Regions from separate parts of the Pseudarthrobacter sp. NIBRBAC000502770 genome, predicted to be linked through region 1. Evidence: riboswitches for the same ligand, from Rfam matches in the RefSeq annotation. Region 1 holds a riboswitch; the other holds the start of a gene.
What was found. Region 1 has a riboswitch for S-adenosylmethionine ahead of NIBR502770_RS04065 (homoserine O-acetyltransferase). Riboswitches for the same ligand answer to the same signal wherever they lie in the genome.
Positions count from the first base shown of each region.

Region 2: linked by a shared signal. The riboswitch ahead of NIBR502770_RS20710 (cobalamin-independent methionine synthase II family protein) and the one ahead of NIBR502770_RS04065 (homoserine O-acetyltransferase) in region 1 are both predicted to bind S-adenosylmethionine.

Region 1 covers NZ_CP041198.1:825,235-840,747, forward strand. Annotated here, with positions in the region: gene NIBR502770_RS04060 (bifunctional o-acetylhomoserine/o-acetylserine sulfhydrylase) at 6-1,328, shown strand; SAM riboswitch class IV at 1,431-1,546, shown strand; gene NIBR502770_RS04065 (homoserine O-acetyltransferase) at 1,559-2,674, shown strand; gene NIBR502770_RS04070 (MFS transporter) at 2,856-4,238, shown strand; gene NIBR502770_RS04075 (zinc-binding dehydrogenase) at 4,243-5,379, shown strand; gene NIBR502770_RS04080 (LysR family transcriptional regulator) at 5,439-6,371, opposite strand; gene mmsB (3-hydroxyisobutyrate dehydrogenase) at 6,483-7,400, shown strand; gene NIBR502770_RS04090 (CoA-acylating methylmalonate-semialdehyde dehydrogenase) at 7,452-8,936, shown strand; gene NIBR502770_RS04095 (hypothetical protein) at 9,019-9,576, opposite strand; partial or broken gene NIBR502770_RS04100 (SGNH/GDSL hydrolase family protein) at 9,625-10,493, opposite strand; gene NIBR502770_RS04105 (alpha/beta hydrolase) at 10,571-11,221, shown strand; gene NIBR502770_RS04110 (RNA-binding S4 domain-containing protein) at 11,253-11,486, opposite strand; gene NIBR502770_RS04115 (DMT family transporter) at 11,519-12,508, shown strand; gene NIBR502770_RS04120 (glycine--tRNA ligase) at 12,639-14,024, shown strand; gene NIBR502770_RS04125 (GNAT family N-acetyltransferase) at 14,027-15,064, shown strand; gene NIBR502770_RS21770 (hypothetical protein) at 15,153-15,512, opposite strand.
Region 2 covers NZ_CP041198.1:4,333,188-4,348,700, forward strand. Annotated here, with positions in the region: gene nadE (ammonia-dependent NAD(+) synthetase) at 1-49, opposite strand, end outside; partial or broken gene NIBR502770_RS20655 (FAD-dependent oxidoreductase) at 125-1,384, shown strand; gene pyrE (orotate phosphoribosyltransferase) at 1,433-2,017, shown strand; gene NIBR502770_RS20660 (flavin reductase family protein) at 2,014-2,643, opposite strand; gene NIBR502770_RS20665 (helix-turn-helix transcriptional regulator) at 2,630-3,421, shown strand; partial or broken gene NIBR502770_RS20670 (GAF and ANTAR domain-containing protein) at 3,483-4,228, shown strand; gene NIBR502770_RS20675 (hypothetical protein) at 4,312-4,932, shown strand; gene NIBR502770_RS20680 (alpha/beta fold hydrolase) at 5,002-6,042, shown strand; gene NIBR502770_RS20685 (HAD-IIA family hydrolase) at 6,045-6,875, opposite strand; gene NIBR502770_RS20690 (TrmH family RNA methyltransferase) at 6,946-7,602, shown strand; gene fbaA (class II fructose-bisphosphate aldolase) at 7,725-8,744, shown strand; gene NIBR502770_RS20700 (DUF3151 domain-containing protein) at 8,745-9,167, shown strand; gene NIBR502770_RS20705 (uracil-DNA glycosylase) at 9,242-9,871, opposite strand; gene NIBR502770_RS20710 (cobalamin-independent methionine synthase II family protein) at 10,072-11,280, opposite strand; SAM riboswitch class I at 11,294-11,399, opposite strand; gene NIBR502770_RS20715 (M14 family zinc carboxypeptidase) at 11,628-12,692, shown strand; gene NIBR502770_RS20720 (adenylosuccinate synthase) at 12,928-14,217, shown strand; gene NIBR502770_RS20725 (DUF1508 domain-containing protein) at 14,439-14,810, shown strand; gene NIBR502770_RS20730 (RNA polymerase sigma factor) at 15,086-15,513, shown strand, end outside.

The sequences.
Region 1 (15,513 bases):
CTGAGATGTCCAACGGATGGTCCTTCGAAACCCGCCAGATCCATGCCGGCCAGGAGCCTGACAGCGCCACCGGAGCCCGCGCCCTTCCCATCTACCAGACCACGTCCTTCGTGTTCCCCAGTGCCGAGAGCGCGGCCAACCGCTTCGCCCTGGCCGAACTTGCACCCATCTACACCCGCATCGGCAATCCCACCCAGGACGCCGTCGAGCAACGGATCGCAAGCCTTGAAGGCGGCCTGGCGGCATTGCTGCTGAGCTCCGGCCAGGCCGCGGAGACGTTCGCAGTGCTGAACATCGCCGAGGCAGGCGACCATATAGTGGCCAGCCCCAGTCTTTACGGCGGAACCTACAACCTGTTCGCCCACACGTTGAAGAAGTTCGGCATCTCGGTGACCTTCGTGGCTGATCCTGACAACCTGGACCAGTGGCGCGACGCCGTGCAGCCCAATACCAAGCTCTTCTTCGGTGAAGTGGTGTCCAACCCGCGCCAGGACGTCCTTGATATTGAGGGCATCTCCGAAGTGGCGCACCAGGCCGGCGTGCCCCTGATCGTGGACAACACCCTTTCAACCCCCTACCTGATCCGCCCATTGGAGTGGGGCGCGGACATCGTCATCCACTCGGCCACCAAATACCTGGGCGGCCATGGCTCGGCCATCGCCGGCGTCATCGTCGATTCCGGCAGGTTCGATTTCGGCAAGGACCCGGAACGGTACCCCGGCTTCAACACCCCGGACCCCACCTATAACGGCCTGGTCTACGCACGCGACCTCGGCGAAGGCGGCGCGCTCGGCGCCAACCTCTCCTACATCCTCAAGGCCCGGGTGCAGTTGCTGCGCGACCTTGGCTCCGCGGTCTCGCCCTTCAACGCGTTCCTGATTTCCCAAGGCCTGGAGACCTTGAGCCTGCGGGTGGAGCGCCACGTTGCGAACGCCACGGAGGTTGCGCGCTGGCTGGAGGCAAGGGACGACGTCGAATCCGTCGCCTACGCGGGGCTGCCGTCCAGCCCCTGGTACGAGCGTGGCCGCAAGTACGGGCCAAAGGGAACGGGCGCCGTGGTCGCCTTCAACCTGGCCGGCGGCGCGGAAGCCGGCAAGCGCTTCGTCGACGCACTCGAGCTGCACTCCCACGTGGCCAACATCGGCGACGTGCGCTCCCTGGTCATCCACCCGGCGTCGACCACGCACAGCCAGCTTTCGCCGGAGCAGCAGGTTGTGGCCGGCGTTCACCCGGGCCTGGTCCGGCTTTCCGTCGGTTTGGAGCACATCGACGACATCCTGGCTGACCTGGAGGCAGGCTTCCGGGCCGCCAAGGGCACCGGCGCCTAGACCCAACCGCGAGGGCGCAGCACGTGCCGGCCGGCAAGCCGGGAAGTCACAACCAGTCATACTCTTGGCCTGGAGCGGGGGGTGTTTCGTACACTCGAACCAGGTCATGAGTGCCAGTGACAGCCCCGGCTTGCTGGCCGGCAACCCTCCATCCGCGGTGGGGTGCCCCGGGTGAGGACCTGGCCTGCCGGTCAGACGACGGCGGGCAAGCGCGTAGAAGAGGTCTTGCCATGACGGTTACCGTCGCCCGAACCGCCATCCCTGAACACGGAATTGTCCGTTACGCCTCCATCGGGGGACTGGAACTCGAAGCCGGAGGCTACCTCCCGGACGTCACCCTGGCCTACGAAACCTGGGGCACGCTCAACGCGGACGCCAGCAACGCCATCCTGATCGAGCACGCACTGACCGGCAGCACCCACGTGACCCGCGGCGACACCGACGAAGAAGGTTGGTGGGAGCAGCTGGCCGGCCCTGGAGCCCCCGTGGACACGGACCGTTTCTTCGTGGTGTCCATCAACATCGTGGGCGGCTGCTACGGGTCCACCGGGCCGTCGTCGCCCGCGCCTGATGGGAAGCCCTGGGGCTCCAGGTTTCCCCTGGTCACGCTGCGCGACAGTACTGTTGCCGAGGCCCGGCTGGCGGACCAGCTGGGCATCAAGAGCTGGTTCGCCGTCCTGGGCGGCTCCATGGGCGGTGCACGGGCCCTGGAATGGGCTGTGACGTACCCGGACAGGGTGCAGCGCTGCGCCGTGATCTCCGTCGGAGCCGCCAGTACTGCCGAACAGATTGCCTTCGCCCAGGCGCAGACCCTGGCCATCAGGCAGGATCCCAACTTCAACGGCGGGGACTACTACGGCGGCCGGAGTCCGGAAGAGGGACTGGCCCTCGCCCGCAGGATCGCCCACATCACCTACCGGTCCGCCACCGAGCTGGAAGGCCGTTTCGGACGGGAACCCCAGGCGCCGGAATCGCCACTGCGGGGGGAAGTCCTGGCCTCCCGCGGCCGCTACCAGGTGGAAAGCTACCTGGACCACCAGGGCAACAAGCTGGTGAAGCGCTTTGACGCCAACAGCTATATTGCCCTGACCGAAGCGCTGATGAGCCACGACGTCTGCCGGGGACGGGGAACCTTGGCCGAAACCCTTGCCGCATCCACGGCACGGTTCTTTGTGGCCGCCGTCGACTCCGACCGGCTCTATTTCCCATCGCAGTCCCACGAGCTTGCCCAGGCCCTGCCCGGGGACGTGGATGTCCACCTCATCCGGGCGCCGATCGGGCACGACGGGTTCCTGACCGAAATTGGACAGCTGGGCAGCCAGCTCCGGAGCAGCTTCCTGGCGTAGCCGCCGCCGGGAGGACGGCCGGCAATGTGCATTCCTGCAGATGCCTTCTGCACTATTTGGCGTTGAGGTTGCACCGCGGGCAGACCATACTCAATCGAATCCGGTGTCCGTGGTGTGCATCACACCCCGGGCCCCATCGACTGGTCCCCGTGGCGTCGACGACGACGCCGAAGGAGTTCGCATGAGTACGGAAAGCTCCGCCGCAAGGCGTACAGAGGAAACCGACGTCAAGGCCTCAGGCCTGAAGAAAGTGGTGACGGCGTCCATGGCCGGCACGGTCGTGGAGTGGTATGAATTCTTCCTCTACGCATCGGCCGCCACCCTGGTGTTCGGGAAGGCCTTCTTTCCCAACGCCGGCACCGAACTGGACGGCATCATCGCCGCCTTCCTCACCTATGCCGTCGGTTTTGTCGCACGCCCCATCGGCGGCATCGTCTTTGGCCACTTCGGCGACAAGTTCGGCCGCAAGCAGCTGCTGCAGCTGAGCATCATCGTGGTGGGCGTCTCCACCTTCCTCATGGGCTGCCTGCCCACCTTTGGGCAGATCGGCTACTGGGCGCCTGCGCTTCTGGTTTTCCTCCGGTTCGCCCAGGGCTTCGCCGTGGGCGGGGAGTGGGGCGGCGCGGTCCTCCTCGTCGCAGAGCACAGCCCCAGCAAGTCCCGCGGCTTCTGGGCCAGCTGGCCGCAGTCGGCGGTGCCGCTGGGCAACCTCCTGGCCACGGCCGTATTGTTCGTCCTGTCCTCCACACTGACCCAGGACGCGTTCCTGGGCTGGGGCTGGCGCGTGGCGTTCTGGCTCTCCGCCGTGATCGTCCTGATCGGCTACTACATCCGCACCAAGGTCAACGACGCCCCCATCTTCCTGGAGGCCCGTAAAGAAGTGGACGCCGGCCACAAGGGCTACGGCGTGGCTGAGGTGTTCCGGCGGTACCCGCGCGGCGTCTTCACTGCCATGGGCCTGCGCTTTGCGGAGAACATCCTGTATTACCTGGTGGTCACGTTCTCCATCACGTACCTAAAGACCGTTGTCCAGGCCGACACCACGCGGATCCTCCTGCTGCTGCTTGTTGCCCATGCCGTCCACTTCTCGGTGGTCCCCATGGTGGGCAAGTTGTCGGACCGCTTCGGCCGCAAGCCCGTCTACATGGCCGGCGCCGTCATGGGTGCCACCTGGGGCTTCTTCGCCTTCCCCATGATGGACACGAAGAACGACTTCGTCATCCTGGCGGCGATCATGATCGGCCTGGTGTTCCACGCCTTCATGTATGCCGGGCAGCCAGCCATCATGGCGGAAATGTTCCCCACCCGGATGCGCTACTCCGGCGTCTCCCTGGGGTACCAGGTGACGTCCATCGTGGCGGGTTCCCTGGCCCCGATCATCGCTGCCTCGCTCCTGGGCACCTACAAGTCCTCCGTCCCGGTAGCGGTGTACCTGCTCATCGCCTGTGCCATCACCGCCGTCGCGGTCTTCTTCCTGAAGGAAACCCGGGGCATCTCGCTGCACGATGTTGACGCTGCCGACGCCAAGGGCACGGCAGACCTGCTCGCTGCCAGCAAGAAGTAGGCCCATGAAAGCCGCCGTCCTCTACTCCACCGTTCCCGCCCCGGCCGCCGCAGGGTTAAAGCAAAGCTATGCCGAGTCGCGGCCGCTGCTGGTGCAGGAACTGGACCAGCCGGAGCCGCGCACCGGTGAACTTGGAGTTTCCATCACCTACTCGAGCCTGTGCCATTCGGATCTGTCAGTGGTGGACGGTTCCCGCGTCCGGCCCCTTCCCATGGCACTGGGACACGAGGCCGTGGGGCGGGTGGTGTCCGTAGGAGACGGCGTCTCCGACGTGTCCGTGGGTGACCATGTGGTTTTGGTGTTCGTTCCCAGCTGCGGCCAGTGCCGGGCCTGCCTGGCAGGCAGGCCCGCGCTCTGCCACCGGGCAGCTGAGGTGAACGGATCCGGAGACCTGCTCCACGGTCCGGCGCTGTTGCGGACGCCGGAGGGCGGCCGCATCAACCATCACCTGGGCGTATCCGCCTTCGCTGACTACGCGGTGGTTGCCCGGGAATCAGTGGTGGTGATTGACGACGACGTCCCGGACACAGTCGCTGCGATGTTTGGTTGCGCCGTGCTCACCGGAATGGGAGCGGTGTTCAACACCGCAGGAGTCGGTCCCGGCCAGTCCGTGGCAGTGTTCGGGCTGGGCGCGGTGGGCCTGTCCGCCGTGATGGCAGCCCGCCTCGCCGGGGCCGCCAGCGTCATCGCCATCGATCCCAACCAGGGGAAGCACCAACTGGCCCGCGACGCGGGGGCCACCGCGGTGGGGACGCCGGAGGACGCGGGACGGCTGATCGGGGAAGCAGCCGGCGACGGCGTCGACGTTGCCGTCGAGGCGGTGGGCTCGGCCGCTGTGATCGCGTCCTGCCTCGAGCAGGTCACCAGGGGTGGCGCGGTGGTCTCGGTGGGCCTGCCCCACCCGTCCGCCGAATTGACCGTACCTGCCCTGCAGTTCGCCGGCGCCGGCAAGCGGCTGCTGGGCTCCTACATGGGTGACGCCGTTCCCGCACGGGACATCCCCAAGTACCTGGCGTACTGGCGGGAAGGCAAGCTGCCCGTTGAGCTGCTGCACACCGACACCCGGCCACTCAGCGAGATCAACGAGGGCCTTGATGCGCTCGCAGCGGGACAGGTAGTGCGGCGGCTCTTCCAGGCCTGAACCGTCGCGCCTGAACCGTCGGGCCTGACTCCTCAGGCCTGACCCGTCGGACCGGATCTTCAGCCGGCGAGCAGCACAGAGCGCTCCTTCACCTCGTCCTTCAGGGCCGCGATCACGGCCTGTACCCGGACCGAGCGGAGCGATTCCGGCCTGGCAACGGCCCAGATGGGCAACTGGCGCTCAAACTCACCGGGCAGCACGGGGACGAAATCTTCGCGGTCTCCCACCATGAAGTTCGGCAGCAGCCCTATGCCGGCGCCCTGGCGCACCGCCTCCACCTGGGCGAACACGCTGGTGGCCTGGAAGCTCGTCCTGGGCGTCGGAAGCTGCGATGACCAGCGGGGCCCAAGCTCCGCCACCTGGAGCGCAGACTCCACGTAGGAGACGAACGCGTGCTGCCCCACGTCGTCGAGCGTTTCCGGGAGGCCCTGCTGCGCGGCATAGCCGCGGCTGGCGTAGAGGCGCAGGTAGTAGTTGCTCAGGAAGATGGTCTGGGCGGTGCTGACGTCGGCCCGGCCCACCACGATCTCCAGGTCCACCCCTGACCGGTTCTGGCTGACTTTCCGGGTGGCGCTCAGCATTTCAATGTTCAGCTGCGGGTTCTGCTGCTGGAGCCGCACCAGCGACGGGGTGACAAACACGGCTCCCACTCCGTCGGTGGTGGCCACCCGCACCAGGCCGGCCAGGGCACTCTGGTCCTGGCTGATCAGGCCTGACAACGAGCCAAGAGTCCTTTCGATCGCCTCCGCCGCCTCCACTGCGGACGCACCGAGCTGGGTCAACTCCCAGCCGTGCGGGCTGCGTTCCAGGGTCCGGCCGCCCAGCTGTTTGTCCAAGGCCAGGATGCGGCGGGAAATGGTGGTGTGGGTGGTGCCCAGGGTCTCGGCCACGGCGTTGAACCGGCCCAGGCGCGCCACCGTCAGCAGGATGAGCAGGTCGTCGGGGCTTGGCAGCCGTCTGGAGTCCACGCGTAGCCTTCCTCTTGTGTGCATCGATGCACAGAGCGTCTGTAATTTTTCCCCTTGATTGCACTCTAGCAAGGTGTGATCGTAGACACAGGCATGCCGGCAGTAACGCCGGAATGGAAGCAAAGGAGCTTACGCATGGCAGTTATCGGATGGATCGGCCTGGGGAACATGGGCGGCCACATGTCAGTGAACCTGGTGAAGGCCGGGCACGACGTGCGCGGGTTCGACCTCAACCCCGCGGCACTGGCAGCCGCCGAGGCAGGTGGCGTCAAGCGCGCAGCCAGCATCGCCGAAGCCGTGCACGGCGCGGACGCCGTGTTTACCATGCTGCCCAAGGGCGAACACGCCCGGGCCGTATACCTCGGGGAGGACGGCGTGCTCAAGCACGCGGATACCCGCACGCTGCTCATCGACTCCTCCACCATCGATATCGCCTCCGCGCAGGAACTGCACGACGCCGCTGCTGCCGCCGGCTTCCGCTTCGTGGACGCCCCGGTGTCCGGCGGAATGAGCGGCGCGGAAGCAGGGACCTTGACCTTCATGGTGGGCGGCGAAGAGGGCGCCGTCAAAGACGCCTCGGACTACATCGGGCCCATGTCCGGAAACATCATCCCCACCGGCGGCCCCACCACGGGCCAGGCGGCCAAGATCTGCAACAACCTGATGCTCTTCATCAACCTTGCCTCCACCGCGGAGGGCGCTGTCCTGGCTGACCGGCTGGGCCTGGACAAGCAGGTCTTCTGGAACATCGCCTCGGTCTCCTCGGGAGACTCTTGGGCGCTCCGGACCTGGTACCCGGTCCCCGGCGTGGTGCCCACGGCGGCGTCCAACAACGACTTCGCACCCACCTTCACTACCGAGCTTGCCAACAAGGACATCGGCCTGGCCATCAGCGCCGCCGAGGACACCGGCACGCCCCTGGAAATCGGCAAGCACGTCCAGCAACTGTTCCAGCGGCTCATTGACGCCGGGGACGCAGGCAAGGACTGTTCCATGATCATCAAACTCGTGGACGGCTCGCTCCAGCCAGCCGACCAGGCACCGTCCAACTAAACACGCCGCCCAACTGGCCACACCGCCAGCACGGCAGGAAAAGAGACTCCCTTGGAAACCATCCCGCACTACATCAACGGCACCCGCGTCACCGATGCCGACCGTTTCGGCCCGGTCTTCAACCCCGCCACCGGCCGGCAGGAAAAGCAGGTGGCGCTCGCCTCCGCAGCCCGGACAGAGGAGGCCATCGCGGCAGCCCGCGCCGCGCTGCCGGAATGGCGCGCCACCAGTCTGGCCAGGCGCACCACCATCTTCTTCAAGGTCCGCGAAATCCTGACCCAGCGCAAATCGGAACTCGCTGCGATCCTCACCAGCGAGCACGGCAAGGTCCTCTCCGACGCCGAAGGTGAAATTGCCCGCGGCTTGGAAAACATCGACTTCGCCACGGGCTTGTCCCACATGCTCAAAGGCGAACGCTCGGAGCAGGTCTCCAGCGGCATCGACGTCCACTCCGTCCGCCAGCCCGTTGGCGTGGTGGCGTGCATTACTCCGTTCAACTTCCCGGCCATGGTGCCGCTGTGGATGATCGGCAGCGCGCTGGCGTGCGGCAACACGGTGTTGCTGAAGCCCAGCGAGAAGGATCCGTCCGCCGCCGTCTTCATCGCCGAAGCCTTCGCCGAGGCGGGACTGCCGGCCGGCGTCCTGAACGTGGTCCAGGGGGACAAGGAAGCCGTCGACGTCCTGCTGGAGCACCCTGAGGTGAAGGCAGTCAGCTTCGTCGGCTCCACCCCCGTGGCCCAGTCCATCTACAAACGGGCTGCCGAGCACGGCAAGCGGGTGCAGGCCCTGGGCGGCGCGAAGAACCACATGGTGGTGCTTCCCGACGCCGACCTGGACATGGCCGCCGACGCTGCGGTTTCCGCCGCCTATGGTTCCGCCGGCGAACGCTGCATGGCCGTCAGCGTCCTGGTGGCCGTCGGACACATTGCCGATGACCTGGTCAAGGCGATCTCCAGCCGCATGGCAGACCTGAAGATCGGTGCCGGCACCGATCCCGCTTCCCAGATGGGTCCCCTGATCACCGCGGAACACCGGGACCGGGTGGCGTCCTACGTCACGGGAGCCGAAGGCGAAGGTGCCACCGTGGTGGTGGACGGCAGCTCCCAGCAGTTCGACTCCGACGGGTTCTTCATCGGCGTCAGCCTGGTGGACCACGTCAAGCCGGGCATGAAGGTCTACGACGACGAGATCTTCGGCCCGGTCCTGTCGGTGGTCCGCGTGGACACCTACAGCGACGCGGTACAGCTGGTCAATGACAACCAGTTCGGCAACGGCACGGCCATCTTCACCCGCGACGGCGGGGCGGCACGGCAGTTCGAGTTCGACGTCGAGGCAGGCATGGTGGGCGTCAACGTCCCCATCCCGGTCCCGGTGGGTACGTTCTCGTTCGGCGGCTGGAAGAACTCACTGTTCGGCGACACCCACATGTACGGGCCCGACAGCATCCGGTTCTACACCCGCGGCAAGGTAGTCACCACCCGCTGGCCGGACCCGTCCACCTCTGTGATCGACCTTGGCTTCCCGCAGGTGGACTAGCCAGGTGCACTGAGCGCGACGACCAAGCAACAACAGGCCGGGGACCGTCATTCGGTCCCCGGCCTGTTGTGTGCAGGTGTTGCTAGCCGTTCATGATGTCGCCACGGCGCTTCATGTACTCCTCCATGGACAGCTCACCGTTGCTGTACTGCTGGTCCAGTTCAGCGAGCTTCCGCGCCCGGTACCCCTGGGGAGCTGCCGGCGGCGGCGGTGCAGCCGGTCCGGAGGAGGGCTCGTGTCCATAAGGCTGCTGCCCGTAAGGCGGTTGCTGGGGCTGCTGCTGGAACGGGGGTTCCTGCCCGAATTCCTGCGACGGAGCGTCGTAACGGGGGTCCGCCATGGGCGGCTGCCCGTACTGGTAGGGCGGCAGCTGCTGGCCGCCAATGGGGCCCTGCGGCTGGCCGGGCTGGCGGAAGCCGCCGGAGAAGTAATCCTGCTGGGTGTAGCCGTCACGCGGCTGGTTGCTCTGCGGCCCGGCGGAGCCAGGGAACTGGCCGTAGCCAGGTAACTGGTTCGGACCGGGGAACTGGCCCGGCAGGCCCTGGTCCCGGTCCCGCCGGGCCATGGAGCGCCGGTACGCCCGCATGGCCATGGGGACAACGAAGGACAGGATGATAATCCAGAAAAACAAGCTGCTCACGGTGCCGCGCCTCTCGAGTGTTGTCCTTCCAGCGTAACCCCGGCAGCCTTACCGGCGGCTGGGTTCGGAGGTTCCCAGCGGACCCTCGCCCGAACCCATCGGAACGCCCGGTCCAAAGACGGGACCCGGCGTCGGACGTTTTGCCGTGATGCCGTCGCCGGAGGACTGGTGGCGCAGGCGGCGCAGCACCCATGGCACGAAGTATTCCCGCGCCCATACCAGGTCGCCGCTCCTTGCCTCGCGCCAGGTCCGGGGCGGCAGCGGCATAGGCTGCAGGGGTTTCAAGGAGTGCTCCACGTTGAGCGCGTCCAGCACCATGGCCGCGATGGTGTGGTGGCCCAGGGGGAGAAGTGCAGCCTGTCCTGGTCCCACATCTGCGGGTCGCTCAACTGCCGCAGGGACCACATGTCGGCAATGACGGCGTCGTGCCGGGCCGCCACCGTCCGCAGGTTTTCGTTGTAGATGGCCACCTTGCTGCGGATCCTGCCCAGCACCGACGACCCCGTGTCCGGCCCGTTGAACAGGACCACCGTGGCGCCGCCCGTGGAAAGGATCTGGACCACGGAATCCAGTTTCTCGGCCAGCGCGTCCGGGTCCCCGCCAGGGCGGATGAGGTCGTTCCCGCCCGCGGACAAGGTGACCAGGTCAGGCTTCAGGTCAAGGGCGGGTGCCAGCTGCTGATCCACGATCTGCTGCAGCAGCCTGCCGCGGACGGCAAGGTTGGCGTAGGCGAAGTCCGGCTGGGTGCGGCCCAATTCCTCCGCAACGCGGTCGGCCCAGCCGCGGTGGCCACCGGGGCTTGAGGGTTCGGGGTCGCCGATGCCCTCGGTGAAGGAATCGCCCAGCGCCACGTACCGGGTCCAGGGATGGGAACCGGCGGGCGAAGGAGTAGTGGAAACGGCACTTGCATCAGTCACGGTCCTATCCTGCCTTCCGCTCCGCTGCCTACGCGAACGTAGGTTGTTACTTTCGGGTAACTGTAAGAATGGAAACCATGACTGACGCCGAAGTATTTCCTGCCCCCGTTGTCCTGTGGTCCCATCCGGAAGACCAGCGCGCCGGCAAGCCGCTGCTGGTGCTCCTCCACGGCTACGGAGCCAATGAGCAGGACCTGCTCAGCCTGGCCGACATGCTGCCCGGGGACTTCGCCGTCGCGTCGCTGCGGGCGCCCATAGCCATGGGCCCCGGCTTCACCTGGTTCCCGCTGACGGCCTCGATCGAGTACTCGCTGGAACGGGTCAAGAAGGCGTCCGCGTATGTGCTGGAGTGGATCGACAGCATCCGCGCCGGGCACCCGTCCGTCACCCTGCTGGGTTTCTCCATGGGCATGGCCATGGCCACCACGCTCCTGCGCCAGCGGCCCACGGACTTCGCCGCCGTCGTCGGACTCTCAGGGTTCGTGGTGGACGCCGCCGGAGACCCCAGCTTCAGGGACGACGAACTGGACGGCACCGTGCCCATGTTCTGGGGACGGGACCAGCAGGACCCCGTGATCACCCAGGACAAGATCGAGTTCACCATGGGCTGGGTGCGCAGGCACGTCAAGCTCACCAAGGTCCTATACTCGGGCATGTGGCACGGCATCAACCAGCAGGAGATTGGGCACGTGGGGGAGTTCCTCACGCATGAGGTGCTGAACAAGTAGAACGGACGACGGCGGCGCGGCGGCCGGGCGCTTAGTCCGCCGTGGGTGCCACGACCCGTATGGTCTGGCCATTGACGTCGACAGTGTCCCCGTTGTGCAGCTGCCGGCCCCGGCGGTCATCGATCTCGCCGTTGACCTTGACCAGCCCGTTTTTGATGAGCTCCGCCGCCTCCACCCCGTCCTCGACGAGATTGGCCAACTTCAGCAGCTGGCCGAGCCGGATCATGGTGTCGCGGATGGGGACGTCCTCAATGGGGTTGCTCATAGAGCAATAATGCCTGAACTAAGGTTGATTCAATGACCTCCCCTTCCCGCCTGCCGGCACTGGCGGGCCTGCCCCTGGCCGTAGGTTCAGGCCTGGCCATCCCCGTCCAGGGCCGCATCAACGGCGCCCTGGGGGCGCGCCTGAATGACGGAATTGCCGCCGCGGCCGTGAGTTTCAGCACAGGCCTGCTGGTCATGATCCTCATTTCCCTGGTGTTGCCACGGGGCCGGGCGGGCCTGGCGGCCATCATCCCGGCCGTCCGCAGCCGCGCGTTTCCCCGCATCTATGTGGTGGCCGGCGCCATTGGAGCCCTGTTCGTCTTTGCCCAGTCCTTCACCGTCGGCATCCTCGGCGTGGCGCTGTTCACCGTGGCCACCGTCACCGGGCAGACCGTCAGCGGCCTCGTGGTGGACCGGCTGGGCATAGGGCCGGCCGGAAAGAAGTCGGTCACCGCCATCCGGATCGTCGGCTGCGTCCTGACCATCGCCGCCGTGGCCTGGGCGGTTTCGCCGAGGTTCAGCAGCGGCGGTTCCGGGGACGGGGCGTCCGGGTTGCTGCTTCCCCTCATACTGCCTGTGGCGGCGGGATTCCTCATGAGCTTCCAGCAGGCCATGAACGGTACCGCCACGCTCCACTACGGCACTCCCATTGCCGCCACCCTGGTGAACTTCGTGGCCGGCTGCATCGTGCTGTGGGCCGCCTTCGCCGTTAAGCTCGCCGTGGCCGGCCCCGGCAACCCGCTGCCGGGGGAGTGGTGGTACTACCTGGGCGGCCCCATGGGCTGCATCTTCATTGGGCTGGGCGCCCTGCTGGTCCGCAGCCTGGGCGTACTGGTCACCGGCCTGGGAATGATCGCGGGCCAATTGCTTGGCTCGCTGGCCCTGGACCTTGCCCTGCCCGCCCCGGGAACCGTCGTCGCGCCGGCCACCGTCCTGGGAACGCTGCTCACGCTCGGCGCGATCATCCTGGCCACCCTGCCCTGGCCCCGGGGCGCGCTTCGCAGGCAGCGGCCGGTACGCTAGGACACAAGCTTTCCCCTGATCTTCCTTCATCCGCCCCGACCCGTTGCCGCTGTGCCGCAGGCACATGGCAGCCGGGGCCTGACAACCCGCGGACCGCACCCAGCGGCCCTGTAGAAATTGGAGTTACCCCATGGCAGCAAAATCCGTCCTCGACCAGGTCATTTCCCTTTCCAAACGGAGGGGCTTCGTGTTCCAGGCCGGTGAGATCTACGGAGGTTCGCGCTCTGCCTGGGACTACGGGCCCCTCGGAGCCGAACTCAAGGAAAACATCAAGCGCCAGTGGTGGCAGTCCATGGTCCGCGGCCGCGAGGACGTGGTGGGCCTGGACTCCTCGGTGATCCTGCCCCGCCAGGTATGGGAAGCATCCGGCCACGTGGAAGTCTTCTCCGATCCGCTGGTGGAGTGCCTCTCCTGCCACAAGCGCTACCGCGCTGACCACCTCGAGGAAGAATACGAGGAAAAGAAGGGCCGCCCCGCCGAGAACGGCCTGAAGGACATCGCCTGCGCCAACTGCGGCACCCGGGGCCAGTGGACCGAGCCGCAGGAGTTCTCCGGCCTGCTCAAGACCTACCTGGGACCGGTGGCCAGCGAGGAAGGCCTGCACTACCTGCGGCCCGAAACCGCGCAGGGCATCTTCGTGAACTTCAACAACGTGCTCACCACCTCGCGGAAGAAGCCGCCGTTCGGCATCGGCCAGATCGGCAAGTCTTTCCGCAACGAGATCACGCCCGGAAACTTCATCTTCCGGACCCGCGAGTTCGAGCAGATGGAAATGGAATTCTTCGTCGAGCCCGGCACGGACGAAGAGTGGCACCAGTACTGGATGAAGGAGCGCATGGCCTGGTACACGGGCCTGGGCATCCGCGAGGAGAACCTGCGCTTCTTCGAGCACCCCAAAGAGAAGCTCAGCCACTACTCCAAGGGCACCACGGACATCGAGTACCGGTTCGGCTTCCAGGGTTCCGAGTGGGGTGAGCTGGAAGGCATCGCCAACCGCACCGACTTTGACCTCTCCACCCACGCCAAGGCCTCCGGCACGGACCTGAGCTACTTCAACCAGGCCACCAACGAGCGCTACACCCCCTACGTGATCGAGCCCGCGGCCGGCCTGACCCGGTCCTTCATGGCGTTCCTGGTGGACGCCTACACCGAAGACGAGGCCCCCAACGCCAAGGGCGGCGTGGACGTGCGCACGGTCTTGAAGCTGGACCCGCGCCTGGCCCCGGTCAAGGCCGCCGTGCTGCCTCTGAGCCGCAACGAGGACCTGTCCCCGAAGGCCAAGGCCCTGGGCGCGCAGCTGCGGAAGAACTGGAACATCGACTTCGACGACGCCGGCGCAATCGGCCGCCGCTACCGCCGCCAGGACGAGATCGGCACCCCGTTCTGCATCACGGTGGACTTTGACACCCTCGAGGACCAGGCCGTCACCATCCGCGAGCGGGACACCATGAGCCAGGAACGCGTCTCCCTGGACAAGGTGGAAGGCTACCTGGCGGCACGGTTGATCGGCGCCTGAGCGTGGCCATCGAATACCGTGAATGGCGGGATGGCGACGACCTCGCGCTGCTGGAAATCTGGGGCGGCCCCGAGACTGCCCAGGCCCGCCAGTTCCGTGGCGCCCTGGCCGTATCCTCCAACGGAGGGAACGGCACGCCGTGGCGGCGCTGCATCGTCGCCGAGGACGTCGTTGACGGCGTCGGCATCCCGGTCGCGGCCGGCGTCGTCTATGAAGCGTCCCTGCACCCGGAACGCCTCTGGGCCTACATTGAAGTCGCCAGGGACCACCGCCGCAACGGCATCGGAGCCACCCTCCTGGCCATGCTGCGCCGCGAAGCCGGACACGCGCCGTCGGGCGTTACCAAGCTCCGCGCCAAAGTGGAACCGGGCACGCCCGGGGCCGCATTCGCCAAAGCGGCCGGGCTGGCACCCATCCAGCGCTCCCGGCTGGTTATCGTGGAGCCCGGAGCCCTCCGGCTGCCTGTCTTCCCGGACAAGGACCACGGCGGCCGCCCCATCGATGGTGAAAACGCCGGTTCCGACATCGTCATGGACCTGGCTACCGGCTCGGTGGAGCTGACGGACGTGGTGGGCCGGTACTACACCTCCATCCACGGCTGGGACTCTCCTGGTGTTCTGTCCGTGGGCCAGGTGCAGAAGCTCTTCCTGGATGAGCTCACCGGAGCCCACGGCGCCATCGTGCTCCGGGCCCAGCCGGAATCGGCGTTCGGCCAGGGCGTGGCACCCAGCAAGAAGGGCCGCATCCGGGCGTTCGCCGTCAGCTACGCCGCCCCTGCCGGCCCTGACGACGCACCGCAAACGGAAGTGGGCACGGGACCGGACACTCCCACGGACGTTTTCGTCGGGCACGAGCCCTCGCTTGCTGCCGACGACGCGGCCGAGGCCGTCCGGGACATGCTTGCGCTGATCGCCTACCAGCACCCCGTCATGCTGGAACTGGACGACTCGATGGCCGCGCTGCGCGCCGCCGTCGAACCCCTCCTGGCAGGCGGCAAGGCCCGCCTGGCCGGCGCCGAGACCCTGGTGGTCTCCGACTAAGCGCGCTCCCGCTTCCCAGCCGGGTAGCGCCAGGTGCCGTTTTGACCCCTCAAAACGGCACCTGGCGCTACCTGCTTGGGCTGCGATGCTACCTGGTGCGGGGAGCCCGACGGCGGCCCGCGGCGGCGTCGGCAGCGTCCAGCAGTTGCCGCTCGGCATCCGTGGGCGCACCACCACCCAGCCGCGCCGGCATCCACCAGGCTCCAGGCCCCGGCCGGAGCGGAAAGCCGGCGATGCAGCGGTCGATCCCCGCCTGCAGGGTGCCGCGCAAAGCTTCCGTTGCCGCCTCAACGTCAACGCCGGCCGGAAGCACCACCGGCGCGTCCACGTGGACCCGGACCGGCGCCCGCCAGCTGCGGCGGAAGGAAAAGCCGTGCCCCCGGGTCAGGATGCGGTGGGCGCCCCAGATGGATACCGGGATGACCGGAACCCCCGCCTCCGCCGCCATC
Region 2 (15,513 bases), 900 kb from region 1:
GGGGCTGAACGCCCATTTCTTCAATGATCTTGGCCTGGAGTTCGCGCATGATGTCCAGCCTAGCCAGCGCTGTCAACAACCCTCAACTGTTCCGGCCGGCCCCTGCGCGGCGTAGCTTTATGGCATGGAGCGCACGGGATGTGCCGTGGTGGGCGGTGGCCCGGCAGGAATGATGCTTGGCCTGCTGCTGGCACGGGCAGGAGTGCACGTGGCGGTCCTGGAAAAGCACCGGGATTTCCTGCGCGACTTCCGCGGCGACACCGTGCACGCGTCCACCATCCGGCTGATCGACGAACTGGGCCTGGGCGCCGGATTCCGGGCACTGCCGCAAAGCCGGCTGAACAATGTCGCCGTCCCGGTTCCCGGTGCCGGGATGGTCACGCTGGCGGCTTTCGACTCCTTGAAACCCCCGTACAACTATGTGGCCATGATGCCCCAATGGGACTTCCTGGATTTCCTCGCCTCGGCCGCCGTCGCCGAACCGACGTTCACCCTGCTCATGGAGACTGAAGCCACCGGCCTGGAGTTCGACGGCGGGCGCGTCACCGGGGTGCGCTATCGCTCCACCGGAGACGCCGCCGATGACGTTGAACGCGTGCTGCCTGCCGACGTTGTGGTGGCCGCCGACGGCCGGCATTCGGTGTTGCGCCAGGCTGCCGGAATGAGGGCCAAGGAGTACCCGGTGCCCTTCGATACCTGGTGGTTCAAAATTCCCCGCCACCCCGCGGAGCAGGGCGACGTTGCGGGCGTGGTGCCCTCGCTGGGAAACCGGGACGCCATGATTGCGCTCAACCGCACCGACTACTACCAAATGGGCTACCTTGCGCCCAAGGGCTCGGACGCCAGGATCCGGGAAGGCGGCGTGGAACGGTTCCGCCAACGGGTGGCAGCACTCCGTCCCGACCTCGCCGACCGTGTCGATTCGATCCGCAGCGTGTCGGACCTGCATTGGCTGGACGTCAGGCTGAACCGGCTGCGGCGCTGGTACAGGGACGGGTTCCTGTGCATTGGCGATGCTGCGCACGCGATGTCGCCCGCGGGCGGTGTGGGCATCAACCTGGCGATCCAGGACGCCGTTGCGGCCGCGGAACGCCTGGCCCCGGACCTGCGCCAGGGGCACGTTCGGACCAGGACCCTTGCTGCGATCCAGCGCCGGCGCCGCATGCCCACGGTGGTGGTCCAAACCGTGCAGCGGATCATGCACCGTGTGGTGTTCGTTCCACTTTTCGCGGGGACCCTGTCCGGAGACATGCTGGCCGGCAGGGATGCCCGGCCCCTGTTTCCCGTCCATCGCGTCCTCTTGTTCATCCTGCGCCACAATCCTGTGGTGAAGCGCGTCCTGCCGAGGATGGTTGCCATCGGGCCCCGCCCGGAGCACGCCCCTGGCTTCGCCCGCCCGCTCACCGTCCCGCCACCCACTAAACTTGGGGCCATGACTTCGCCCACTGACACTGCGGTAGACACCGCGGCTGCCCGCGCCCGACTGCTCGAACTGATCAAGGAACTCGCCGTGGTCCGCGGCAAGGTGATCCTCTCCAGCGGAGCCGAGGCCGATTACTACATCGACCTGCGCCGCATCACCCTGCACCATGAAGCGTCCAAGCTGGTGGGGCAGGTCATGCTGGCCCTGGCAGACGACGCCGGCATCGACTTCGAGTGCGCCGGAGGCCTCACCATGGGCGCCGACCCCGTGGGCACCGCGGTCATGCACGCGGCCGTCGACGCCGGCCGGACCGTGGACGCGTTCGTGGTCCGGAAGGCCCAGAAGTCCTACGGCATGGGCCGCCAGGTGGAGGGCCCCTCCGTTGAGGGCCGCAAAGTGCTGGTCCTGGAGGACACGTCCACCACTGGCGGTTCCGCACTGACCGCGGTGGAAGGCGTCCGGAAAGCGGGCGGCAACGTCGTGGCGGTGGCCGTGATCGTGGACCGCGACACCGGCGCCAAGGAGAAGATCGAAGCCGAAACCGGCGTCCCCTACCTGTTCGCGTTCGGCAAGGACGAACTGGGGCTGGCTTAGCCCCGGAGGCCGGACGGGCCGCTGGTTTGGGCAGTGAGCTTCTGCTCCGCCCTCACGTTTTGGCCGAGATGGCTTCCTTTTCCAAAATAGTGGCGGAACGTATAGAACATGGGCTGCCAGGTTCGCACGTCCACCCGGGATGGATCGAGCGCCAGGTCATCGCGGACATGCACCTGCTGGACGCGCACCTGGACTGCGTGGAGGTCGTCCTCCAAGCACCACGAGTTGACCAGGGCCGCCTCGATGTGGACCGGGCATTGCGCAATGCGGTTGGGAGCGACCTCCACGCCAGGCATCGGGTCCCATCCTGCCAAGGCCCACTTGTCGTGCGCCGTGCGGTAGTCGCCGGCCTTCACTGCCGGGACCGGTTCGCTGCCGGTGGTCATGGAAATCCGTTCAATTGCGGGTGCCATGGAGTCCTCCGGCAAATTGAGCACCACTTCCTTGGTGCGGATCAGGTTGCGGTAGCCCTGATGATGGGAGCTGAGGCCCAGGACGTAGTGGTCCCCCAGCGACCAGGCAGAGGATATGGGCGTGATGTTGGTGGTGCCATCCGGGTTGCCGGTTGTCAGCAGGGCCACCAGGGAGCCGAAGTAGTGGACGCTGGGGGAGATGGTTGTGAACATGGGTCCATCGTTCCTGCCGGAAGGTTTGAGGACGGACAAACGATTCCCCGGGCAGGATGGATACATGACAGCGTATTGGGCGGAGGACCTTGCCATGATGGCCAAGGCCATGGGGGAACCGTCGCGGGCCCGGATCCTGGTCGCCCTCATGGATGCCCGCGCCTGGACAGCGACGGAACTTGCGGGCTGCGCGGGGATCAGCAAAGGCACAGCCACCACGCATTTGAACCACCTCGTTGATGTAGGCCTGCTGGACGAAGTGCGCCAGGGCCGGCACCGGTATGTGCGGCTGAAGAACCAAAGTGTTGCGGATGCAGTGGAAGCACTGGTCCGTCTCAGTCCTTCGTCGGGGCCGGAGTTTCCATCGACGTACCGCGGGCGCAGGCATCAGCATGAATTGCAGCACGCCCGAACCTGCTACCAGCATCTGGCCGGGGTATTGGGTGTCAACCTGTGTGTCCTGTGGCAGAGTGAGGGATTCGTCTCCTCCGGCTGGGAACTAACCTCGCAGGGTTTTGCCTGGGCGGAATCGATTGGCTTGCGCCTGCCGACCAAGCCGCCACGCCCGCTCGTGCGGCCTTGCCTTGACTGGACCGAGCGCTTAGACCATGCGGCCGGCTTGCTGCCGGATCTTTTCACCGGGCACGCACTGTCGTCCGGGTGGCTCAAGCGCGGATCGCATCCCCGCTCCGTTGTCCTGACCGAACTGGGAGCCGGGCAGCTTGCCGGCTTTGGACTGGCCGATGCGCTTGGAGCGGGCATCGGCGCTGATTTATGATGTGCGTTAACACTTTTCAGTTGCTTGGAGACCATGCATCTTGCTCCCCCCACAACAGCCTTTGAGCGCAACCGACCAGGTCCAGAACCTCATCCTGGAAAGCGCTGATTTCGAGGACTTCCTTAATGAACTGGCTCGCTTCTCCGCGCACCAGATGGCAGGCGACGGCGACGATGCCCTGTGCGGCATCACACTGCTCCGCGACCGCAAGGCAGCCACCATTGGCTGGAGCAGCGAGACTGCGCGGGAAGTGGATGAAATCCAGTACTCCCTGGCCCAGGGTCCCTGCCTGACCGCGGCAAAGGAAGAGCGCGAAGTCCACGTCCCCGACCTTTTGCAGGAGGACCGCTGGGGTCCGGACTACGCGTCTGCGGTTGCCTCCCACGGATTGCGCTCGGTGCTTTCCCTGCCGTTCAACCTGCAGGGGAGGCCAAGGCCGCACTGAACCTCTACTCCGACGCCCCGCACAAGTTTGACGGCCCCGCCGCGGACAGGGCACGGGACTTCACCCGGGAGATCTCCGAAGCCCTGCGGCTCGCTGTCAGGTTCTCGCTGCACGCCGACAGTGCATCCAATCTCCGGGCCACGCTGGAATCGCGGACCATCATCGACATCGCCATCGGCATCGTCATGGCGCAGAACCGGTGCAGCCAGGAAGCCGCCGTCGAAATCCTTACCGAGGCGTCCAGCAACAGCAATACCAAACTTCGGGACATCGCCAAGTCGCTGGTGGATTCGGTGGGCGGCTCCGGTGCGCGTACCCACTACCAGGAGCCCGGCAAAGTCAGCCAGGGTCCGCGGGCCTGAGCGGCAGGTTGTGCCGTGGCCCCGGGGAGGGTTAGGCTTGCGGAGGTTGAGCCGTCGGCCATAGAACCTCTTTTGGAGTACCTATGGACCGCGCGCTAGACGCACTCGTTAACCTCGATGTCCCGGCGGACATCGTCCGGATTGAAGTCCGGGGAGCCCTTCACCACGAATCCCGTGCTGAACTGGTCCACATCATCCGCCGTGTCCGGAGGATGGGCATCCGCTGCCGCATCTGCGTCGACCTCTCACAGGCGGAACTTGTCGAATCCTCCGCCCTGGCCGGGCTGCGCTGTGACCTGAACGCCATGGACACCAAGCTCCTGCTGGGCGTCCCGTCCGCCGGGGTGTCCCTTCAGCTCACGCCGGCGGCCCACGACTGGGCGCCAGGTGAAGCGTCCAGCCGGCGCCCGCTACTCATGGACGACGACGTCAGGGAGCTTTTTCCCGGCGGCGACTTCGCAGGCGAATTCCCCCAACTGCCGGTGATGTGGATCGAAGAGCTGTACGGCCGTCCGCTGACCGAATACACAGACCAGGAACTCCTGCTCGCCAGCGACTCCGCCTTTGCCCTGCTGGACAACCCGGAGGCACCCGACGGCGCCGACCTGCTGGGCCGCTACAACGACATCGGGCTGGAAATCCTTCGCCGCCAGCAGGAACCGCAGGCACCCTTCCCGGCTACCGAAGGCCAGGCCGCCAGCTGACCCCGGCGTCACCGAACGTTTACACGCGTTCATTGCGGTGCCGCGTTTGGCTGGGCTTACGGTAGGACTGTGCCGTATGAGGGGGAGGTCCATCCGCAGAGCCGGCGTGGGGTCTCCGACGCCCGGCTGCTGGCCGAAGCCGCTGCCCTAAAACGCTTCTCACGGCGTTCATTCCTTGCCGGGGCCGGCGCGTCCGGACTGCTGGCCGCCGACATGCTGGTGACCCGTGAGGTGCAGTCTCAGCGCCGGACCACCCGGATCCTGGCCGTTGCCGATGACTTCGCCGACGCCTATTACCCGGACGCCTGCTGGTTCCTGTTCCCCGGGTACAAAACCAGCTGGGAAGAGGCGCAATGGATCCTGAACGCGCTCCGGGGGGCCCTGAACAAGCGTGCCCGGCTCGCCGCCGTCGGATATTCCAACCTGGGCCTCGACGTCACCGAAGTCGTCCGCGCGATTGCTGAGTACGTCGCGGTGGAAAAGATCACCAAACTGTTCTTCTACGGCCACAGCTTCGGCGGCATGCTGGCCACCCAGGTGGCCGCCCGGCTCCTTGCCGTGGCAGGCATCCAGGTGCAGTTCATCCTCCTGGACTCCAGCCCGAACAGCGCCCACGACGTCCTGGACCAAAGCTGGTTCGACGGCGTGGTGTTCCTCTACGAGAGCGGCGTCAGGTTTCCCTCGACCCTCCGCGGCGGGTATGAACTGGGGGAGCGGATCATCCACAAGGACGAACGGAGCTGGCGGCAGATCCTTAACCAGACACTGGAGCAGCTCTCACCGATCGCCCCGTCCAACGTGCTGGTCCAGACGGAGTCCGCCTACATCTACCACTTCGAAGGAAGGCAGTTCGCCGGGCAGCTCGGCACCGCCAAAATGGCCTACCTGGGCAACCCGAAGGACGCCACCGTGGACTACGAGACGGCGTCCGAAACCTGGGCCGTGGTGTACAAGGACAACATGGTCTCAAGCAACCTCCAGACCACCGGGGCGGTACCCGCCCACGCCAGCCCGGGCTGGAACCCGCAGGTCTACCGGCCCCTGGTCACGGGACTCCTGGACGAGTACTTCCCGCTGCCCCGGGGCGGATCCAGGGTCAGCATCTTCTAGTCCTAGATCTGGTTCTTCAGGTCCGCCACGGAGTTGAGCACCTGGTTGGGCCGGAACGGGTACGCGGCGATGTCGTCCTTGTGCGTGATGCCGCTGAGGACAAGGACGGTGTGCAGGCCGGCCTCCATGCCGGCAATGATGTCCGTGTCCATCCGGTCACCGATCATGGCGGTGGTCTCTGAGTGTGCGTCGATCTGGTTCATCGCAGACCGGAACATCATGGGGTTCGGCTTGCCCACAATGTACGGTTCGCGGCCGGTGGCCTTGGTAATCAGGGCCGCGATGGCACCCGTCGCCGGCATGGGACCGTCCTTGGAAGGGCCGGTTGCGTCCGGGTTGGTGGCAATGAACCGGGCACCGGCGAGGATCAGGCGGATGGCCATGGTGATGGCCTCGAAGGAGTACGTGCGCGTCTCGCCAAGCACCACGAAGTCCGGGTTCTGGTCGGTGAGGATGAAGCCGGCCTCATGCAGCGCCGTCGTGAGCCCCGCCTCACCGATCGTGTAGGCGCGGTTGCCGGACTCTGAGCCCCGCACCTGGTCCTTGAGGAACTGCGCCGTGGCCAGCGCCGAAGTCCAGATGTTTTCCTCCGGAATTTCCAGGCCGGAGGAACGCAGGCGGGCGGCAAGGTCGCGCGGGGTGAAGATGGAGTTGTTGGTCAGCACCAGGAACCGCTTGGACGTATCCACCCAGCGCTGGATCAGCTCGGCCGCGCCGGGAATGGGCTGGTTTTCGTGCACCAGGACGCCATCCATGTCCGTCAGCCAGCACTCGATCTCCTGGCCGCTGCGGTACACCGAAGGGTTGCCTGTTACCTCGTCTGCTTCTGCCATGCCTGCCTCCGCCTGTGATGGTTGCCCGAAGAGTCCAGTCTAGTGTTGAAGGGTGAACCAAATGCCCGGCATGACAGACGAACCCGACCACCAGCCCGGGGAGGCCGAACCCGCAAAGGCGGAGGTCGGCGTCGGGCCCTGGGAGGGGGAACTGCCCGAAGGCGACCATTGGGACCCCGACCTCCTGGCCGACGGTGACCGGCGCAATGTGCTGGACAAATACCGCTACTGGAAGCATGAGGCGATCGTGGCAGAGCTGGATTCGCGGCGGCACAACTTCCACGTGGCCATCGAAAACTGGCAGCACGACCTCAACATCGGAACAGTGGTGCGCACCGCCAACGCCTTCCTCGCCAAAGAGGTGCACATCATCGGACGACGGCGGTGGAACCGGCGCGGAGCCATGGTCACCGACCGCTACCAGCACGTCCGCCACCACCCCACGGTGGAGGATTTTGTCCAGTGGGCGCAGGGGGAGGGGCTCGCGATCATCGGCATCGACATTTTCCCGGACTCTGTGCCCCTGGAGACCTACGAGCTGCCGCGCGACTGCGTGCTGGTGTTCGGGCAGGAGGGCCCGGGCCTGACCCCGGAAGTCCATCAGGCCGCTGCCGCCACCCTTTCCATCGAGCAGTTCGGCTCCACCCGTTCGATCAACGCCGCATCCGCCGCGGCCATCGCCATGCACGCCTGGATCCGCCGGCACGTCTTCAACCAGCGCGTGTGAGTATTACCAACCCGTGACCCGAAACACCCGGGCCGCCGGGGAATGGCTAGGATGGTGCCAAGCCGTAAGCGGTCTACTTGAGGGTCATCCACCCACAGACGAAACTCAGCAGAGGAGCCAGCATGCCCATTGCAACCCCAGAGATCTACGCCGAGATGATCGACCGCGCGAAGGCGGGCGGATTTGCCTTCCCCGCCGTCAACGTCACGTCCTCGCAGACGCTGAACGCAGCGCTCCGCGGCTTCGCCGAGGCAGAGTCCGACGGCATCGTGCAGGTTTCCACCGGCGGTGCCGCCTACTGGTCCGGCGCCTCCACCAAGGACATGGTTGCCGGTTCCCTGGGCTTCGCTGCCTTCGCCCGCGAAGTGGCCAAGAACTACGGTGTGAACATCGCCCTGCACACGGACCACTGCCCCAAAGACAAGCTGGACGGCTTTGTCCTGCCGCTGCTGGAAGCTTCCGAGGCCGAGGTCAAGGCCGGCCGGAACCCGCTCTTCAACTCGCACATGTGGGACGGTTCCGCCGAGACCCTGCAGGAGAACCTGAAGATCGCCCGCGACCTGCTGGCCCGCACCGCCGCAGCCAAGATGATCCTCGAGGTGGAGATCGGCACCGTCGGCGGCGAGGAAGACGGCGTCGAGAACGCCATCAACGACAAGCTCTACACCACGGTCGAGGACGCCCTCGCCACCATCGACGCCCTGGGCGCCGGCGAAAACGGCCGCTACATCACCGCCCTGACCTTCGGCAACGTGCACGGCGTCTACAAGCCCGGCGGCGTCAAGCTGCGCCCGGAGATCCTCAAGGACATCCAGGCCCAGGTGGGTGCCAAGATCGGCAAGGACAATCCGTTCGACCTCGTGTTCCACGGCGGCTCCGGCTCCTCCGACCAGGAAATCGCCGACGCCGTTTCCTACGGCGTGATCAAGATGAACATCGACACCGACACCCAGTACGCCTACACGCGTCCGGTAGCGGACCACATGTTCAAGAACTACGACGGCGTCCTGAAGGTCGACGGCGAAGTGGGCAACAAGAAGACCTACGACCCCCGCGTCTGGGGCGCCTCCGCCGAAGCCGGCCTGGCAGCCCGCGTGGTGGAAGCCACCAAGCAGCTCGGTTCGGCCGGAAAGACCTTCTAGATGTCGGACGAGTTCCGCCGCAACCTGATGGGGCCGGAGCCCACGCTCCTGCCTGCCGAAACCGAGGTGAACGGGCAGCTGGAGGCCGGGCACGAGGCCCTGGACCTGGTGGAAAGGCACCCCACGTCCTCACTCTTGTGGGCGATCCTGGCTGAGGAAGCGTGGGCCGAGGGGCGCACCATCGACTCCTACGCCTACGCCCGGGTGGGCTACCACCGCGGACTGGACGCGCTTCGCCGCAACGGGTGGCGCGGCGTAGGCCCCATCCCGTGGGAGCACGAGCCGAACCGTGGATTCCTGCGTGCCCTCTACTCCCTGGGCCGGGCGTCCTCCGCCATCGGCGAGGCCGACGAGCCGGAGCGGATCGAAAAGTTCCTCAACGACTCGGACCCCACAGCGAAGGCAGCCATCGAGGCGAAGTAGCAAGCTTGGATTAAAGCGCGACGACGGGTGGTTACCTTTCCTGGAAAGGAAACCACCCGTGGTCGTTCGTTCGTTTATGGCTTGGCGATGCCTGTGCGGGCCATGGCATCGGCGTAGGCCGCGCGCATGTCCTCGAGGTATTCCTCCTGGCGCGCCGGGGAACCGGCGAAGGCGCGGCCGCTCAGCGACCGGACCTTGTAGGTCTTCAGGCCGCGGCGCCAGAGCAGGGGCACCTCCGTCTTCAGCAGGAGGTTAGCCAGGCGGTTGGCTTCAGTGCCGTGCGCAACGATCACGGAGGCGCGGGGGACCAGGGCGAGGAACTTCAGCAGCGGCTTCAGGCCGGCCTGGATCTGGTCCGGAGTGAACTTGCCGTTGACTTCGCCGGGGACGTGCCAGGGGTGGACGTTCCACGGCATCACGAACTCGGGGCGCAACCCCAGCTTCCACTGGAGCCCCAGCATTCGGGTCGCGGCGTCCTGGTCCCCGGCAGTGATGAACCCGGACGGGTCCGCCTCGCCGATGTTGGAGAACAGGCTGATGATGCGGCATTCCTCAACGTCGTGCATCGGGTCCACATAGGGCACCACGGTTCCGGGCTTGGCCTCCTGCAGGGAATCACACAGTCCATTGACGGCGGCAACGCTGGGTTCGTAGCGGCGGCTCATGAGCTGTTCGTGGAATGTTTCTGGGGCCAGGGCTGTCATGAAGTGCTGGTTCTCCTGCGGGGATTGATATTGCTTCCACCGGTGAAAATGGGCGCGCGGCGGCGCGGATCATCAACGGCGGTTAGTTGGGGTGGGCCGATTCCTGGTCGGCCTCTGCCAGTTTACCAAGCCCGGGGAAACGAAACGCCGGCCGCCCCTTCCGGTGATGGAAGGCACAGCCGGCGCAGCGGTACGACGGACTACCAGAGGCGGTTGGTGGCGCGGCGAGCACCCTCGCCGAGGGCCTCCAGCTTGGCGAAGGCGATCTGTGGGTGCACCCTGCCGCCCAGGCCGCAGTCGGTGGAGGCAATGACATTTTCGCGGCCCACGACGTCGGCAAAGCGGACAATGCGGTCAGCCACCAGGTCGGGGTGTTCCACCACGTTGGTGGCATGCGACACGACGCCCGGGATGATGACCTTGCCCTCGGGGAGCTTGGTGTCCTCCCATACACGCCATTCGTGTTCGTGGCGGACGTTGGCTGCCTCGAAGGAGTATGCGCCCGCGTTGACCTGCAGCACCGAGCCGATGATGTCGGCGAAAGGGATGTCCGTGGTGTGCGGGCCGTGCCAGGAACCCCAGCAGACATGCAGCCGGATCTGTTCCTGGGGCAGGTCCCGGAGGGCCCAGTTGGTGGCCTCGACGCGCAGCTGGATGAACTTCAGGTAGTCCTCCAGGCTGGGCTCGGGATTGATCTGGTCCCAGCTCTCGGCCAGGGACGGATCGTCGAGCTGCACGGTGAGGCCGGCGTCGACGATGGCCTTGTATTCCTCCCGCATGGCATCGGCACAGGCGTAGACAAGTTCCTCATCGGACTTGTAGTACTCGTTGGCCACGCGGGCGCACGAGCCGGGAGAGAGGGATGCCACGAAGCCGTCCGACAACCCGGCGGCGGCGAGGCCGGTCTTCAGGTTCTTGATGTCCGATGCCACCAGGTCCTGGCCCGTGTAGGTCAGGGGTCCGGCGATCTTGGGCTGGGTCACGCTCTTGCGGTGGGACAGGATGCCCGAGGACGGGTCGTTGTAGGCCTCGTTGAACGCCTGCCGGTCGCGCCTGTCGGGGAAGGAGGTCAGGACAATGTTGCCGGGGGAGGAGCGGTGCACCTGGGCATCGGCCCAGCGGTCCACATTGGTTGGCTCCAGGCCGCCCAGCCGTGCGAAGGAGTAGTTCCACCAGGCGCCATAGTCCACGGAGTTGGCCATCGTGTGCCCGTATTCGCCGTCGTTGGGAATGTCGATCCCGAGGTCCTTCTGGCGCCGGACCACGTCCACCACGGAGGTTTCCAGGAGGTCCAGGAATTCAGGGGTGACGCCGTCGGTTTCCTTGGCGGCATTGGCCGCGATGAGTTCCGGGGTGCGGGGCAACGATCCGGCGTGGGTGACGCGGATGTGGTCGGTGTTCAGGGGCATGCTGGAATCTTCCTTTCCATCGGTCCTGGCAGTAGCACCTTCGGTCCGGCAGGAATCCTGCTGGACCGTGGTTGCTGCGGCGTCATCGAGCCAGGTCTCTCGGCCGCTCCGGATGGTTCACTCTCACTAAATCGAGAGACCCACCTTGGGGCAAGTCCGTGCCGCTTTATGTCGCGGCCCGCTGCCCGGCTGCTTCCCTGCCCTTGCCCGGCGGGCAGCAGCATACTTACAGACTTTGTCCAGCTTGTTGACAGGTTTCGTTAAGCTTGGTTGGCTGAGGTCACATGCCACCGCCGCAACGGAGCTGGCCGGTGGCGCCCCGATGCACTCGAAAGAGGTAACGCACTGTGAAGAAATCCCTGGCAAATTTCAGGACCCTCGCCGCCTCCGGAGCCCTGGCGCTGGCCGTCGTCGCGGGTCCCGCCCCGCTGGCACACGCTGTGGGCGAAGGCCCCAATTACGACGGCAACGGCCAGATCACCACCTCCAAGCTCGCCACGTACGAACAGATGGTCTCGTTCCTGAAGGACCAGGACGCCCGCCAGCCGGCAATGGAGCTGGAGGTCATCGGGCAAACGGTCAAGGGGCGCGACATCCACCTGGTCAAGTACATTTCGGACCCCGCCAAGCCCACCATTCTGTACCTGACCCAGCAGCACGGCAACGAGCAGCTCACCACCGAGGGCGCCATGGAGTTCATCAAGCACCTGGGGGCCGGTAAATCCGCTGACATCCTCAAAGGCGTGAACATTCTGGTGGTGCCCATGCTCAATGCGGACGGGGCCATGGGGGACGTGAACTTCTCCCTGGAAAACTACCTTGCCAAGGGGGACCGCAACCTCACCCGCTACAACGCCGAGGGCGTGGACCTGAACCGCGACCATGTGGCCAAGGTCCAGCCGGAGACCCAGGCGCTGCACAACAACGTCATGCGCAAGTACCGGATCGACTACATGATCGACCTGCACCACCAGGGCACCCGGGCCGAGCGTGACGGCAAGCTGGTATCCGGCTCCATCCTGTACCCCACCACCCCCAACGCCGACCCCGCCGTCGTCGAAAAATCAAAGCAGCTTGGCGCCGTGGTCTTCAACAACGTCGACTCCACCGGCTGGGGACACCTGGGCAAGTACCAGGGCGGCAGCGCCGAAACCATCAGCCGAAACGGCATCTCCGTGGAGTACGGCATCGCCACCCTGCTCTTCGAGATGCGCGGCATGTCGGACCACTACCTGGACGGCTATGCTCTCGGGCAGCGCAGCAACGGCTACCTGATCAAGCAGACTGTCACCACGCTGACCTCCACGGCCGCAGCCATCGCGGACGGGTCCATTGCCGACGCCGACACCTCCTTCTGGAACACACTCGCCGAACAGACGTCCCGCCCCGCCGGGGAGGCTGAGGACGAATAGGCGGCACCGCCCGCCGCGGCCTTTTGGCAGAAACGGCCGCGGCGGGCCACAACAGTGGACGAAGTGCCCTATCGGCTAAACTTGGGTGGTAAGAGCCCCGGAACTCTTGCTTCGCTGCGCCGTGCTGCGGCTGTGCGAAGGCCGGTCTGTTCGGGGCATTCTCATGAACGGCGCTGCATCGGCCTGCCACCTGGTGGCCGGGCCCGGGCAGCCCGAACGAATGGGGGAGGATCCCATGCCAGCAATTGTGATCGTAGGAGCCCAGTGGGGCGACGAAGGAAAAGGCAAGGCCACCGACCTGCTGGGCGGCCGTGTTGACTACGTCGTCAAGCCCAACGGCGGCAACAACGCCGGGCACACCGTCGTCGTAGGCGGTGAAAAGTACGAACTCAAGCTTCTGCCGGCCGGCATTCTCAGCCCCAACGCCGTTCCCATCATCGGCAACGGCTGCGTGGTGAACCTGGAGGCCCTCTTCCAGGAAATCGACGGACTCCAGGCGCGTGGCGCCGACACCTCAAAGCTGCGGGTCTCCGCCAACGCCCACCTGGTGGCGCCGTACCACCAGGTGCTGGACAAGGTAACCGAACGCTTCCTGGGCAGCCGGGCCATTGGCACCACCGGCCGCGGCATCGGCCCTGCCTACATGGACAAGGTTGCCCGGCTGGGCATCCGCGTCCAGGATGTCTTTGACGAATCGATCCTCCGCCAGAAGGTGGAAGGCTCGCTGCGGCAGAAGAACGAACTCCTGGTCAAGGTCTACAACCGCCGCGGTGTGGTGGTGGACGAGATCGTGGAGTACTTCCTGTCCTTCGCCGAGCGGCTCCGCCCGCTGGTCATCGACAGCACCCTGGTCCTGAACTCCGCGCTGGATGAGGGCAAGGTAGTCCTGATGGAGGGCGGCCAGGCAACCTTCCTGGACGTGGACCACGGCACCTACCCGTTCGTGACCTCCTCCAACCCCACCGCCGGCGGCGCCTCCGTGGGCTCCGGCATCGGCCCTACCCGGATCTCCCGCTCCATCGGCATCATCAAGGCCTACACCACCCGCGTTGGTGCCGGCCCATTCCCCACGGAACTCTTCGATGAGATGGGCATGTACCTGCAGAAGACCGGCGGCGAATTTGGCGTCAACACCGGACGCCCGCGCCGCTGTGGCTGGTACGATGCGGTCCTGGCGCGGCACGCCTCCCGCGTAAACGGCTTCACTGACTACTTCGTCACCAAGCTGGACGTGCTCACCGGCATCGAGCAGATTCCGGTATGTGTCGCCTACGACGTGGACGGTGTCCGGCACGACGAAATGCCCATGACGCAGACCGAGTTCCACCACGCGAAGCCCATCTTCGAGTACTTCGACGGCTGGACCGAGGACATCACCGGAGCCCGGACGCTGGCAGACCTTCCGGAGAACGCGCGCAACTACGTGCTGGCCCTGGAAAAGCTTTCCGGAACCCGGTTCTCCGCCATCGGCGTTGGCCCGGACCGGGACCAGACCATCGTGGTGAACGACCTCATCAAGGACTAGATTTTGTGGGCCCACGCCCGCGGGGTTCCCTGGCCGCGTTTGCGGGGCTGGGGAGCGGGTGGGGACTACGACGGCGGCAGGCCACCTTCGCAGGTGGCCTGCCGCTTGTTTTTGGCAGCCGGAAAGCGAATTTACACAGGCTTAACGCGCACGGTCTTGTGAGGCTTCCGGTGCCGCCGCCAGACTCGTCTGTACCACCTGGTGCCCAAGGAAGGATCGTCATGGCCGGAAAATTTGAAGCATTCATCGACGCTGATTCGTTCTTCAGGTTCCGGCTCCTGGCTCCGGACGGGGCCGTGATCGCCGTCTCGGGCCCGTTCGAGGACAAAGCCGCCGTGGTGGCCGGGATAGCCGCGGTTCGCGAATGTGCCGGAACCGGCCTGGTCACCGATCTCTGTCCCGCGGGGGCCGTCTCCCGTTCCGCGCCTGTACCCGCTGCAGCTGCGGCCGCCATCCCGGTGGAGCTGCCCGCCGCCGTCGTACCTGTATGCAGCGAGGAGCGCACGCCCGCCCTGGCGCACGCCTTCGTGCCGGCAGGGGCACCCCGCCGGCACGCCATTGTGCCCCGGTGGACCAGGACAGCTACCCGCTGAAAATGATTTCCAACTTTTTTTGAAGAAGGCGTAACCCTCCGGGCGGCCGGAGCGATTACCTCTATGAAGCGCCGGTCTGGAACCTGTCCCCCATCACGTTCCAGACCGGCTCTTTTGTCTTTCCGCAAGGGTGGCTGCCAGGCTGCGCCCGTCGCTGGCCGCGGGCCGAGGCGCTTCTGGCTGCGCGGTTACTGGAGGGTAGACTAGGCGCAGCGTTCCGGATGTACTGAACGCTTGCCTTGCCACCGCCCTTCTTGACGGAAAGCACCACGTCAGTGACCGATGCACAGACAGACGAGGCTCCGGACCGGCCAGAGTCCGGGACCGCTGCCTTCAGCCTGGTCTATAAGGCGTATGCATCACAGGTTCTGGGCTATCTCACGGCCCGGGGAGTCGAGGATCCGGAGGCCGCCATGCAGGAAGTGTTCCTGTCCGTGTTGCCACGGCTCGGTACCGTGCGCGGAGGGGAGTCCGGGCTGCGGACCTTCATCTTCTCTGTTGCCCACGCCCGGATGGTGGATGACCACCGCCGCCAGAGCCGTACTCCGGCCAAGCTGCCCTTCGAGCCCGAGCTGGACCGGCGCGAGGACATGTCGGCGGAGAAGGAAGCACTGCAGCGCATCGCACCCCGGGAAGTCCTCAGGATGTTGGACGGGCTGCCCCGGGACCAGCGGGACGTCCTGTCGCTGCGCCTGGTGGGTGG